Regions from separate parts of the Rheinheimera tilapiae genome, predicted to be linked through region 2. Evidence: predicted binding sites of a transcription regulator. Region 2 holds the regulator's gene; the other holds the start of a gene.

What was found. The regulator sigma-54, encoded in region 2, starts transcription at its own class of promoters, with help from an activator protein. The targets are predictions, from matches to a motif close to TGGCANGNTNCNTGCTT.
Region 1: ACFFJP_RS12235 (THxN family PEP-CTERM protein) is a predicted target of sigma-54. The motif match lies at 2,961-2,977, and genes of this name have one in related genera.

The regions. Positions count from the first base shown of each region.
Region 1 covers NZ_JBHLXP010000003.1:290,477-297,862, forward strand. The annotation lists gene ACFFJP_RS12225 (valine--tRNA ligase) at 1-2,441, shown strand, start outside; gene ACFFJP_RS12230 (hypothetical protein) at 2,560-2,769, shown strand; gene ACFFJP_RS12235 (THxN family PEP-CTERM protein) at 3,039-3,848, shown strand; gene ACFFJP_RS12240 (THxN family PEP-CTERM protein) at 4,017-4,811, opposite strand; gene rraB (ribonuclease E inhibitor RraB) at 5,056-5,424, opposite strand; gene ACFFJP_RS12250 (1-acylglycerol-3-phosphate O-acyltransferase) at 5,430-6,176, opposite strand; gene parC (DNA topoisomerase IV subunit A) at 6,407-7,386, opposite strand, start outside.
Region 2 covers NZ_JBHLXP010000003.1:571,426-578,811, forward strand. The annotation lists gene ACFFJP_RS13440 (KpsF/GutQ family sugar-phosphate isomerase) at 422-1,390, shown strand; gene kdsC (3-deoxy-manno-octulosonate-8-phosphatase KdsC) at 1,390-1,947, shown strand; gene lptC (LPS export ABC transporter periplasmic protein LptC) at 1,944-2,501, shown strand; gene lptA (lipopolysaccharide transport periplasmic protein LptA) at 2,488-2,976, shown strand; gene lptB (LPS export ABC transporter ATP-binding protein) at 2,978-3,703, shown strand; gene ACFFJP_RS13465 (RNA polymerase factor sigma-54) at 3,753-5,231, shown strand; gene hpf (ribosome hibernation promoting factor) at 5,261-5,548, shown strand; gene ptsN (PTS IIA-like nitrogen regulatory protein PtsN) at 5,575-6,030, shown strand; gene rapZ (RNase adapter RapZ) at 6,027-6,884, shown strand; gene ACFFJP_RS13485 (HPr family phosphocarrier protein) at 6,874-7,149, shown strand; gene ACFFJP_RS13490 (Na+/H+ antiporter subunit G) at 7,200-7,386, opposite strand, start outside.

The DNA.
Region 1 (7,386 bases), 280 kb from region 2:
GTTTCACGATGGATGATGGCCTGTCGAACGCAGTACAGGAAGTGTTTGTCCGCTTGTATGAAGACGACCTGATTTACCGCGGCAAACGCCTGGTGAACTGGGACCCGAAACTGCATACCGCCATTTCTGACCTGGAAGTTGAAAACAAAGAACAACGCGGCCACTTCTGGCACCTGCGTTATCCGCTGGCCGATGGCGTCAAAACGCTGGATGGCAAAGATTATATCGTGGTCGCCACCACCCGGCCTGAAACCATGCTCGGTGACACCGCCGTTGCCGTGAACCCGGACGACGAGCGTTATCAGTCGCTGATTGGCAAAGACATTCTGCTGCCACTGGTGAATCGCCGCATCACGATTATCGCTGACGAGCATGCCGACAAAGACAAAGGCTCGGGCTGTGTAAAAATCACGCCGGCGCACGATTTTAACGACTATGAAGTCGGTAAACGCCATGGCCTGACCATGATCAACGTGATGACGCCGGATGCAACGATCCGCGCCACCGGCGAATGTTTCTTCACCAACGGCGAAGAAAACACCGCACTTGAAGCGCCAATCCCTGCTGAATTTGCCGGCTTAGAGCGCTTCGCCGCGCGTAAAGCCATTGTTGCCGCTTTAGATGCGTTGGGTTTGCTGGATAAAGTCGAAGAGCTGACCAACACCCTGCCATACGGCGACCGTTCAGGCGTGGTGATCGAACCGATGCTGACTGACCAGTGGTATGTCCGCGTGGCACCGATGGCGAAAACTGCTATTGAAGCGGTGGAAAACGGCGACATTCAGTTCGTGCCAAAACAATACGAAAACATGTACTACAGCTGGATGCGTGACATTCAGGACTGGTGTATTTCCCGTCAACTGTGGTGGGGCCACCGTATTCCAGCCTGGTACGCTGCCGATGGCAAAGTTTATGTTGGCCGCAATGAAGCCGAAGTACGCGCCAAACATGGTTTAGATAACAGCGTATCGCTGCGTCAGGACAACGACGTGTTAGATACCTGGTTCTCGTCTGCACTGTGGACTTTCTCTACGCTGGGCTGGCCAGACAACACTGAAGATTTAAAAACCTTCCATCCGACCGACGTGCTGGTAACGGGTTTTGACATCATTTTCTTCTGGGTGGCCCGGATGATTATGATGACGATGCATTTCATCAAAGACGAAAACGGTAAGCCGCAGGTGCCGTTTAAGACTGTGTATGTGACCGGTCTTATCCGCGACGAAAACGGCGACAAAATGTCGAAATCTAAGGGCAACGTCATCGATCCGCTGGATATGATTGACGGCATCAGCCTCGAAGACCTGCTGGAAAAACGCACCAGCAACATGATGCAGCCACAGCTGGCAGAAAAAATCGGCAATCAGACCAAAAAACAATTCCCGGAAGGTATTGAAGCCACCGGCACTGACGCCTTGCGCTTCACCTTAGCCGCGCTGGCGTCAACCGGCCGCGACATCAACTGGGATATGAAGCGCCTTGAAGGTTACCGCAACTTCGTCAACAAGCTGTGGAACGCCAGCCGTTACGTGACGATGATGACGGAAGACAAAGACACCGGCCTCTGCGGCGGCGACATCGAACTGTCGCTGGCTGATCATTGGATCCTGAGTCAGTACCAGGAAACAGTGACGCAGTTCCGCCAGTACCTCGACAGCTACCGTTTTGATATGGCGGCCAATACGCTGTACGAATTTACCTGGAACCAGTTCTGTGACTGGTATCTGGAGCTGACGAAACCTGTGCTGTTCAAGGGCACTGAAGCGCAGCAACGTGGCACCCGCCAGACACTGGTGACAGTGCTGGAATCACTACTGCGTCTGATGCACCCGATCATGCCATTTATCACCGAAGAGATTTGGCAGCGCGTAGCGCCGCTGGCGAAAAAAGATTTCAGCGCCGGCATCAGCATTATGAACCAAGCCTATCCAGAAGCGGACAGCGCGTTGATTAACACTGCTGCACAAGCCGATATCGAGTGGGTCAAAGGCTTTATTCTGGCCATTCGTAACATTCGCGGTGAAATGGATATTGCACCAACCAAGCCACTGCCAGTGTTGCTACGCAATCTGTCGGCAGAAGACAGCCGTCGTTTGGAGCAAAACCGCGCCCTGCTGCTGAACTTAGCCAAACTAGACAGCATCACGGTATTAACTGATGCAGATACAGCGCCTGCGAGCGCTACGCAGCTGTTAGGTGCGATGGACCTGTTGATCCCGATGGCAGGTCTTATCGACAAAGACGCAGAGCTGTCGCGTATTGCCAAGCAACTGGAGAAAATGCAGCAGGAAGTCAGCCGTGTAGCCGGCAAACTGGCCAACGAAGGTTTTGTTGCCAAAGCACCGGAAGCGGTACTGGCGAAAGAACGTGAGAAACTGGCCGACGCCGAAGCCGCAGTGGCCAAACTACTGGTGCAGCAGGCACAAATCGCTGCGCTGTAACTGGGTATCTGCTAAATGACTAAGGCGACCTGCGGGTCGCCTTTTTTATCAGGTGACTGTCATAAATCTGCCATCAACTACAACTAGGCTGAGAAACTCAAATTGAGTGGAGTTGGCCATGTTACCTTATAAAAAATTGCTATTGCGTCGAAACGCATTTTTCCGGCAGCAACTGTCAATGCAGCATCAAAGTGCATCAGCGGTAACGGAAAACATAGAGCCACAGCTTCAGGCCGCAATTGAAAGCCATTCAACAACGCTCCACTCACCCATTGACGAGGCCTCATCCTATCTCGCTACAAACGCGTTGCAGCAATTGTCGCGCTGAGTTAAGCGCAGGTTGACTACCGCACCAGAACAACACGACATTGCTAAGAATTTATTCCATCCAGCTTCACTTGCACCCACGTTATTTTCATTCCCTCATGTTGAATTACAACACTTAACAAATGTCCATATTTTATACACACCATATATCAACAACTCTGAATTATTCATATTTATCAATTAGATAAATTTTGGCTCGCTTTTTGCCAATGTAAGCGCGGACATGTAGTTTCGTCTGAAGGTCACAATACAAATCACATGGAGAGTCTTATGCGTAATTTAATCGCTGCCTCAGTACTGGCAGTCGCTGCAGTGCCAATGACGGCATCTGCAAGCCTGGTCACCCAATGGCAATATCTGGCAACTTCTAACTGGTCACAACCTGTTGTGTTCTCTGCTTCTGGTAATGGCACAACTTCAGTCACAAACGACGTGATCAGTTGGGGTGCTACTGGTGGATCTTACAAAGGTGCTGGCGCGAAAAACCGCAGTGCGCTCGAGATCGCTGGTATGGCTGCCCCGGCAACCGTAAATACCAACGCAGTCAATGCGTCGTTAACCAATTCAATTACTCACTACAACAACGTCCTGAATGGCTACTCAACGTTAACCAGCGCGGTGTTAACCACCTCACTGCAGTTACAGCCATGGGCGCCGGTGATTGGGCCTGTGTTCCCGCCTAAAGTGCTGAACTTTGATATCCGTTTTAAAGAAACTAGCAATACAAACTCGGCCGCGAACTGTGGTTTTGCCAGCACTGGTGCCTGTGATGATATTTTTGTCATCGACAACCCGGCCAGCCTGGTTACTAAGTTCGTTTACGACGGTTACAAATACACAGTAAAACTGGTGGAAACCACACAAACTCTGGGCGGTTTGTCAGCAGCAGCTTGTGCTATTGCCAATTCAGCGCCTAATTGTGTTGGCTTCCAGACTGTTGAAGGTCAAAACACCACGGCTCAGTTTGGCTTCACCATTGAAAGCGAGAAAATCTCAGTACCAGCACCTGCGACACTGGGTTTATTGGCGTTTTCAGTATTGGGTTTGAGCTTGTCTTCGCGTCTGCGTAAAAAAGCCTGATAAGCATCTGGCGAAACAAAGGCTCTGCGGAGCCTTTTTTTTGGCGCGTTGATTTTATGAAGTTCTAATTTCAGCCAGTATCCGGCAAGCGGAATAAATTTCCAGCCGATGCAAGGTTCCAAAAAACAAAAAAGCCTGCAAATGCAGGCTTTTATACGACGTGTTCAGTTATTTCGCTGAGCGACGACGACCGTACATGAACAGAGATAACAAGCCCAGACCCAATACACCAGTTCCGGCTGGTGCTGACACTTCCACGCCGTTGATCAACAGACCAAACATTGCAGCAGTCGCAGCTTGTTCAATAGTTTTGAAGCCAAGGCAACCCGCACCAGCACCTGCTTGCGCACAAGCAGCTGGGCTCAAACCTGTCAGACTTGAAGTAGTTTCAACCACCGCTGTGGTGTATTTAGCGCCGTTGTAGTTGAAGCTAGTGACCAAATCACCGACTTCGATCACAAAGATGTCGTCACAGTTTGACGCGCTGTCAAAACCGCAGCTGCCATCGTTTGGTGTTTCAATGAACCGGATGGTGAAATTCAATGTTTTAGTAGGCAACGCTGAATCTGGCGTTGGCAGGAAAGGTTTCAGTTTTAACGTGGTTTTTAACAGCGCAGTTTCAAGGCTTTTGGTACCACCGGCCAGAATGTTATTGAAGTGCGTAATGACGTTAGTCAGTACCGGCATCATACTATTCGTAACTAAATCAGTACCACTCTGTGGGCTGTTACTAATCACCAGCGCACTGCGGTTTTTCGGGCTGCTGCTATAACTGCCGCCGGTGGCACCCCAGCTCAGTACTGAGCTGCTGGTTGCTGTGGTACCGTCTCCAGATGCCTGGAAGGTTGCGCCTGTCCATTCAGATGCGACTTCATATTCCCACTGAGTGACCAATGCTGCTTGAGCGAGCTGCGGTAATAAGAAGGCACAAGCCAGTGCTGTAGTTTTGATTAATCTTTTCATGATCTTCTCCTTGAGAACGAATTCGATACTGTAGACATCTGGGTACGGCTTCGGTGTCCTGGTGAAGATGTAAGCATTAACTGGACCAACATTAAAGTTCTTTCTAATTCAGTAATTTATAATGTACCTAAATTGACTTCCGTAAATTTTTCTGACAGTCATACCACTTTCCCTGACATTTGTGGCGGCAATAAAAAAGGAGCTGGTCATAGCTCCTTTTTGCAGTCAGTTCAGAACGAAGTAGTTATTCTTCGTCATCCTCATCAAATTCTTCATCACCTTCATAGTAGGTACCCCAGCCGTCATATTCGATACCGAATTTTTGTGCCAGTTGTTCCAGCTTGATCGCGTCTGCGGTGATATCTGTCGCGTTCAGTGATTGTTCGCGGATCGCGTCAAATACCCAAGCGCTGCCGCCGTCTTCAAACTCCACTTCTTCTGCGTCTGTGACTTCAAACCCAAGCTTAAACACTTCCACTGCCAGCTTTTCCAGCTGAGCAAAATCGGCATGATAAAAATGGTGTTCGACTGTGTACTCGGCATCCGGATCACTGCCGTCTTCTAAAAGGGCATTGACGGTTTCTTCGGTAAATTCTTGCCAGTTTTCAGACATCTGGATCATCCTGTGACAGTTGTAGTCTGCGCAGTGTAATCGCTGCTTAACTCGCTATCAAGCTGAGCAATTTTTGCGGCCATCATCTCGCGCACCTGAGTGGCGATTTCCCTGACCGGCGCATGCAGTTCGGCCGGACTTAATGGCGGCAGCAACTCAATAATGATACGGCCATTATTCCACCGATTTAACCGGATCTTGTTGCTGGTGCTGCTCATACAAATCGGCACTATGCCGACTTGCGCCTGCTGAGCGATATGAAAAGCGCCGGTTTTAAACGGTAACAAGCCGCGACCCCGACTGCGCGTCCCTTCTGGGAATACCCAAACTGACAGCTGATCGCGGGTGATGCGCTCCACCGCGCCTTGCATAGTGCCAACAGCTTTACTTTTGTTATTACGATCAATCAGGATATTGCCAAGGAACCAATATAGCTGGCCAAAAAACGGGATCCATTTCAGGCTTTTTTTGCCAATGGTGACAGTGCCGGGCACCAAAGCACCACTGATGGTAAACAAATCATAATTATTCTGGTGATTGGCCAGAAATACACAGGGCATCGCTGCCGTGACAGCCGGATCACGGCGGATCTCCACAGTCACGCCTAAAATCTTACTGGCTTTGCCATACCAGCTCGACACTACCCCAACGTTCTCGCGATGAAAAGGCCGGACCAGACATAACACCAAACCCGCCACCGTTGTGACGACAATAAATACAGCCAGTAAAAAAATTCGAATGACAGCTAACACGGCATAACCTCACTTCAATCAGGCCGGCAGTATAAACTGTTTACAACTGTACGCTGGTTTGATCTGTACAGAATTGCCGGTATTCCGTCAGATTTGTTGCAAGTTAGCCCCATCTTCAGCAATTCCGGAGCACAGATGTGTACTGAGTGGTCACTGTAACAACTGTCATCGCGGGCATTTTGTTCTGCTGCAAAAAGCAGAAACCACCCGCAGGTGGTTTCTGTTGTGTCTTACAGTGCGGAATCACCGACTTCGCCGACCAGCAGCTCATCGATGCGCTGGAGCCCACGGGGTAACTTATTCCCGCGCCGGCCCCGTTCACCAACATAATGTGCCAGATCAGAGGCTTTGATCGTCATCTTACGTTTACCGGCGACTAGAGTGACACCACTGTCGGCCGGCACAACGGCCAGGATTTTCAAATACTCTTCGCGACTGGCGGCACGTGCCGAGGCGATACTGAGGATCTTATTGCCTTTGCCTTTGGCCAGTTTCGGCAGCTCAGACACTGGGAACACCAACATCCGGCCTTCATTGGAGATCGCGACCACCTGATCAGTGGCCGGATCTTTAATCGGTTGCGGTGTCATCACTTTGGCGCCAGCCGGCAGACTCAGCAGCGCCTTGCCTGCTTTATTACGACTGATCAAATCTTCGAAGCTAGCGACAAAACCATAACCCGCATCGCTGGCGATCAAAAGCTGCAGTTGGTTCTCGGCCATCAACACATGCTCGAAATTCTCACCAGCCACTAAAGCAAACCGCGTGGTCAGCGGCTCACCCTGACCGCGGGCCGATGGCAGATCATGTGCTTCGGCGGCAAAACTGCGGCCGCTGGAATCGATAAACGCCGCATATTGATTGCTGCGACCGCTCGCGGCCGATTTAAAGCCATCGCCCGCTTTATATTGCAGACTATTGCCGTCCACGTCGGTGCCTTTGGCACAGCGCACCCAGCCTTTTTCCGACAGGATCACGGTGACCGCTTCACTCGGTAGCAACTCTTTTTCACTGAGCGCTTTGGCTTCTTCACGCTGGACGATCGGACTACGACGGTCATCACCATATTTTTTCGCATCGGCGAGCAATTCGGTGCGGATGAGTTTGGTCAGTTTGTTTTCACTGCCCAAAATGCCCTGTAGATATTCACGCTCTTTGTTCAGTTCGTCCTGTTCCGCGCGAATTTTAAACTCTTCGAGTTTCGCCAGAT
Region 2 (7,386 bases):
CAGGCGGGAAAAAACGGCGCAATATACGGGGACTGTCAGTACTATGCAAGGCAAATGCCTAATTAATCACCGCATTTTAACCGCATTCAGCGCCGGCGTCGCTCTGAAAAATTGTAATCATCAGTTGCAGAAATTCGAACTGTTGACATTTACTTGACCCAACGCCCGCAGAGGCGTTGTTCTGATCACTGATCAGCTGCTGAAATAGCCGTCGCAACACCGAGCGTTGAAGCCTGCAAACGGCCATCGGTTCAGGTTTTTTTGCAATTACCGGACAGAAACTGGAAAATGCTGCGTCATCAACGCCTGCTTTCAGTGTGCAGCTGATTGCATTTGCTTATAATTCGCATTTTGCCGGCGTTAACTGAATATCAGCTTAATAAAGCTGTGGTGTCGGGCACGAAAGGGCTGGAGGATTGGGGTGAGCACGAACTTTTGCGAGACCGCCACGCGAGTGCTGGATATTGAGGCCAAAGCAATCACTGGCCTTAAAACATATATTAATCAAGACTTTAACGATGCCTGCCAATTATTTTTTAATACCCGGGGCAGAGTCATTGTCAGTGGCATGGGCAAGTCGGGCCATATAGGTAATAAAATTGCCGCCACATTGGCTTCAACTGGTACACCTGCCTTTTTTGTTCATCCGGGCGAAGCCAGTCACGGCGACCTCGGGATGATCACACAATCCGATGTGGTGCTGGCATTATCTAATTCCGGTGAAACCGAAGAAATTTTGAAGTTGTTACCGGTGCTAAAACGTCTGGGGATTGCGATTATCGCGATGACCGGTAACCCGGATTCTACGCTGGCAAAGCTGGCTGACATTCATTTATGTGCCCGTGTCGAGCAAGAAGCCTGCCCGCTTGGCTTAGCTCCGACTGCAAGCACCACCGCGGCTCTGGCATTGGGTGACGCTATCGCCGTCGCCTTGCTGGAAGCTCGTGGTTTTTCCGCCGATGATTTTGCCCTGTCTCATCCGGGTGGCAGTCTCGGCCGCCGTTTGTTACTGCGCATCAGTGATGTAATGCACGATGGCAGTCAAATTCCCCTGGTTGACGAGCAGGCAACGATTTCAGCAGCGCTGCTGGAGATTTCCCGAAAAGGTCTGGGCATGACCGGCGTATTAAACGCACAAGGTCAATTGGCCGGCATCTTTACCGATGGTGACCTGCGGCGGATCCTCGACCAGCGCATTGATATTCATCAGACGCTGATTGTCAGCGTGATGACACGTAACTGTGTCACAATCCGGGCAGAAATGCTGGCCGCTGAGGCGCTGAAAATTATGGAGCAAAAGAAAATTAATGCCCTGATGGTAGTCAATGCCGAGAAAGTGCCGGTCGGCGCTTTGAACATGCATGATTTGTTGCGTGCAGGAGTGCTCTGATGACACTGGGTTATCGCGAACTCTATCAGCCCCTAAGTGCCGAAGTAGAAGAAAAAGCACGCCAGATCAAGCTGTTAATTTGTGACGTCGACGGGGTTTTTTCCGATGGCCGCATTTACCTCGGCAATGACGGCGAAGAACTGAAAGCGTTTCATACACGGGATGGTTATGGCGTGAAAGCACTGCGCCAAGCCGGCATTGAAGTCGCTATTATTACTGGCCGGCGTTCATTGATTGTTGAAAAACGCATGCAGGCTTTGACAGTGCAGCATATTTTTCAGGGGCAGGAAGATAAAATGCCGGCATATCAACAACTAAAGCAGCAGCTGAAGCTGGAAGACCAGCAAATCGCTTATATAGGCGATGACTTATCCGATTGGGCCGTGATGCAACATGTGGGTCTGTCTGTCGCCGTTGCCGATGCTCATCCGTTGTTACGCCATCAGGCGGCCATGACAACTAGCCTGCCTGGTGGATTTGGCGCTGTACGTGAACTTTGTGACCTGTTATTACTCTCTCAGCACAAGTTTGGGAATTTCTCAGGAAGCAGCACATGATCAGGCAATTGCTCTGGTTATTTCTGGTACTGACCGGCGCCACAGTGTTATACAGCTGGATTGAAGCGGCTGATGAGCCAAAGCAAAAACCGGTAGAACGTGAATTGGTACCGGATTTTGTCGCCTACCAGCTGACCCGGCGCAGTTTTGACAAAGACGGTAATTTGTCCGGCCAGGTCAAAGCTGCGCAGATGGCGCATTTTGAGCAGCTGGGTCAGATCCAGTTTGAACAACCGGCTTACACGCTGTATGAAGATCGACAACCACGCTGGCAAATTAGCAGTGCTCAGGGTGTGTTTTATCAGGATAACAAAGTGATCCTGGAGCAAAATGTTCAGGTGGATAACCTGCATTCTGACGAAATGTTCAAACAAATTCAGACAGAACAGCTGGAAATGCTGCTCGATACGCAAATGCTGCAAACCGACCATCCGGTACTGGTACTGGGCCAGAGTTTTCAAATCCATGGTCAGGGTTTGCAAGCCGATTTAGCCGCGCAAAAATTGCGCCTGTTCAAGCATCAGGGGACGGTATATCAACATGAAAATCAATAAGCTGGGTTGTTTGTGCCTGCTGTTAATCAGTATGACAGCCGCGACAAAAACAACCGATTTCAGCGAACCTATTGAAGTCAACGCCGACCGCAACGAAGCCAGCCTGAAACAGCAAATGCTGGTCTACTCTGGCAATGTCATCGTCAAGCAAGGCACCTTATTGATTAAAGCTGAAAAGCTGACAGTCGATCGCTCCGCCGGTGAAGGTAAAGAAGTCTTCATCGCTGTCGGGCAACCTGCGGTGTACTCACAGGTGCTGGATGGTGACAAACCGATCCAGGCCAGTGCCGAGGAAATTCGTTATGCGATGGCAACCCGGGTGCTGACACTGACCGGTAAAGCGGAAATTACCCAAAGTGGCAGCCTGGTACGTAGCGCCAAAATTGAATATGACCTGCTGAAACAACAACTCAGTGCCGAAGGTGAAAAAGGCAAAGAGCGGGTCACAACTATCTTTACCTCTGAAGGAAAATAGGGTGAAAAAGCTTGTTGCTGCGCACCTGGCGAAGAGTTACAAAGGCCGCCAGGTAGTCAAAGACGTCAGTCTGGAAGTCGGTGCCGGCCAGATTGTTGGATTATTAGGTCCAAATGGCGCCGGCAAGACCACCACATTTTATATGATTGTTGGCCTGGTGCCGTCTGACAAAGGTCAAATCACTTTGGGCGGTAATGACATCACTTTTGACCCGATCCACGCCCGCGCCCGTCAGGGGATCGGTTATTTACCGCAGGAAAGCTCGATTTTCCGCAAGTTAACGGTGTTTGATAACCTGATGGCTATTTTACAGATCCGTAAAGATCTGAGCGAAGACCAGCGTGAACAAACTGCTGACGAACTGCTGGATGAGTTTAATATCACCCATATCCGTAACAGTCTGGGCATGAGTCTGTCCGGTGGTGAACGGCGTCGGGTAGAAATCGCCCGCGCTTTGGCTGCCAATCCAGCCTTTATTCTGCTGGATGAACCTTTTGCCGGTGTGGATCCAATCTCAGTGCTCGACATCAAAAAAATCATTCAGCACCTGCGTAATCGTGGCATCGGCGTATTAATTACCGACCATAATGTCCGCGAGACCCTTGATGTTTGTGAGATCGCCTATATCGTCAGTCATGGGGAGCTGATCGCCTCTGGTACACCGGCTGAGGTATTAGCCAACCAGCAAGTCAGAGATGTATACCTCGGTGATCAATTCAGGCTATAGTTAGCAAAAAACCAGTCCCCAGCTGGTCGTCAGGAGTGACAAGAAGTACATGAAGCCATCTTTACAACTTCGGCTTGGACAGCAATTAACAATGACGCCTCAGCTGCAGCAAGCTATCAAGCTGCTTCAGCTGTCGACCATTGAATTGCAACAGGAAATCCAGGAAGCACTGGACGCCAACCCGCTGCTCGAAGCCGAAGATGAATTTAGTTTTTCCGAAGCCCCCAGCGGCAATGAATTGCAAAATACTGACCCTGCGCCTGAACACAACAGCGCTGATGAATATGCTGAACCGGAAGTGCCGGATAGCAGCGAGTCAATGACCGAACAGAACATCAAAGAAGATTTGCCACTCGACAGTAACTGGGACGACCTGGTCAGTGCAGCCCCGGTCTCTGGCACAGGTTCACCAGACGAAGATACTGTGTTCCAGGGCGAGACCACCGAAACCCTACAAGATTATCTGCGCTGGCAAATGCAGCTGACACCGTTTAGTGAAACAGACCGCGCCATTGCCGAAATTATTATCGAAGCCATCGACGAAAACGGCCTGCTGACCATCAGCTGTGAAGACGTGCTCGAATCGCTGGGCCTTGATGATATCGAAGCGGACGAAGTGGAAGCCGTGCTGAAACGGATCCAGCTTTTTGACCCGGTTGGTGTGGGTGCCCGCACAATCCAGGAATGTCTACTGATTCAGTTGCGCCAATTTGACCCGCATACGCCTTTCCTGAAAGAAACCTGCGAAATAATTAAGCATCACAGCGAATATTTAGCGAATCGTGATTTCCGTTCTCTGATGCGCGTGTCTAAACTGAAAGAGGATGATCTGCGTGAAGTGATGCGACTCATCCACAGCCTGAATCCCCGCCCTGGCGCGGATGTGATCCGGCAGGAACAGCAGTATACGGTGCCGGACGTGTCGGTGAAGAAGGTCAAAGGCCGCTGGATGGTCGAACTGAATCCCGACGCCTTCCCGAAAATCAGAATTAACGAACAATACGCGGCGATGTCGCGACAAGTACGCAATTCATCAGACAGCCAGTTTATCCGCTCGCATCTGCAGGAAGCCAAATGGTTCCTGAAGAGTCTGGAGAGTCGCAACGAAACGTTATTAAAAGTGGCCAACTGTATTGTTCAGCAACAACAGGCGTTTTTTGAACATGGCGAAGAAGCCATGAAGCCGATGGTGCTGAATGATGTGGCAGAGATGGTCGGCATGCACGAATCAACGATTTCCCGGGTCACTACCCAGAAATATATGCATACCCCGCGCGGAATTTTTGAACTTAAGTTCTTCTTTTCCAGTCATGTCAGTACAGAGAGCGGTGGCGAATGTTCGTCAACCGCAATCCGGGCCTTTATTAAGAAATTGGTGGCGGCGGAAAATCCGGCCAAACCGCTCAGTGATAGCAGAATGGCCGAGATCCTGTCGGAACAGGGGATAAACGTCGCGCGGCGCACCATCGCCAAGTATCGGGAATCTCTTTATATTCCGCCGTCTAATCAACGTAAGAGCTTGCTCTAAGTAAGTGCTCACCTAAGAAGGAAATGTCTATGCAAATTAATCTAACTGGTCGTCATGTAGAAATTACTGCAGCACTGAGAGAATATGTAGACAGCAAATTTGCCAAGCTTGAAAAGCATTTTGAACATATCAACAATGTGCATGTTGTGCTCAATGTCGAAAAGTTAAAACAAATCGCCGAAGCCAAACTGCATTTAAACGGCGGAGAGGTGTTTGCGCAGTGTGAAGATGATAACATGTACGCCGCGATTGACCTGTTGATCGATAAACTGGATCGTCAGGTCATCAAACACAAAGAGAAGATTTCTCGTCACTGAACTCTGGATTTATGAACCTAAGCTCAATGTTATCGGAGGACTGCACAAAAAGTGCGGTCCTTTTTAATAGTAAAAAACGCATCCTTGAATACGTCGCGGAGCTTGCACACCAGCATATGCCGGAATTGTCCGAGTCCACAGTATTCGAAGCGCTGATGGCGCGGGAAAAGCTGGGCTCAACCGGTATTGGCGGCGGCATCGCCATTCCTCATGGCAAACTGAAAGGCGTGACAACCCCTGTGCTGGTGTTTGTTGTCAGTCAGGATGCCATTCAATTCGATGCAATTGACAATCAGGCCGTGGATATATTCTGCGCCATCCTCATTCCGGAAAATCAGTGCCAGACGCATTTGACGACGTTAGCCGGCATCGCCCGACTGCTCAGTCAAAAGGATCTGACGCGAAAAATCCGTCATGCTGGCACGGATCAGGCACTGTATCAGTTGCTGCTCAGCCATGCTGACACAGGCAGCGCCAAATGAAATTACTGGTGGTTAGCGGCAGGTCAGGTTCAGGTAAATCCGTCGCGTTACGGGTGATGGAAGATTTAGGCTACTACTGCGTTGACAATATTCCGGTCAATTTGTTGCCCACCCTCGCCAATGCGGTGATGGGACAATATGAACGTGTCGCCGTCAGTATCGATGTGCGCAACTTACCGCAGGAACCGGAGGAACTCACCGAGATCCTGTCGTATCTACCGCGTAAAGTTGAACTGACCATCCTGTACCTCGATGCCGACCATACCAGCCTCATCAAACGTTTTAGTGAGACCCGCCGGCTACACCCGCTGTCGCATCAGGCGATGTCACTGGACGAAGCCATTCAGCGCGAGCAACAGTTACTGGACCCAATATCCAGTCGCGCCGATCTGTATATCGACACCACAGAACTAAACGTACATCAGCTGACCGAGCAGTTACGCGAGCGGATCCTCGGGCAGAAAACCGGTCGCTTGGTGATGTTATTTGAATCTTTTGGCTTTAAATACGGCATTCCGAAAGACGCAGACTTTGTCTTTGACGCCCGCTTCCTACCCAATCCACATTGGGAACCTGAATTGAAGATCCTGACTGGTCTTGACCAACCAGTGAAAGATTATCTGGAAGCGCAGCCGGTGGTCGCGAAATATACCTGGCAAATTAACAGCTTTATCAGCACCTGGTTGCCACACCTCGAACGCAATAACCGCAGTTACCTGACGATCGCCATCGGTTGTACCGGCGGACAACATCGTTCGGTTTATATTGTTGAGTCTTTGGCAGAAAGCTTCCGGGCTTTACGCGAAGACGTGCAAATCCGCCACCGGGAGTTAGTCCGTCACCATGGCAAATAGCTTTAAAGATACTGTCACCATCGTCAATCAACTGGGTTTGCATGCCCGTGCCGCCACCAAGCTGGCGCAGCTATGTATGCAATTTGATGCCAAAATTGAACTGCAACAAGACGGCCGCAGCGCCGATGCCAGCAGTGTGCTGGCGTTGTTAATGCTGGCCAGCAGCAAGGGCAAAAATGTTGATGTGGTGACCAGCGGTGAGCAGGCTGAAGATGCACTGGTCGCAGTGACTACACTGATCCGCGCAGGTTTCGACGAAAACTAAAACTCGCAGCCAGCCGCGCTTTAGCCTCGCGGTTCCAGTCCTGCGGTTTCTCAGTCTTTTGGTATTTGATCCTGTCCCTGCGTGTTGTCACAGGCTTTTAGTCGATGGTGCAACGCCACTTTAATCAGCATGTGCGCGGTCACTGGTGCCGAAATAAACAAAAACAATGCAATTAACAGTTGTTGCAGACTCAGCGTTTGCTCATGCAGATTAAAATACAGCAATGACGCAAGCACA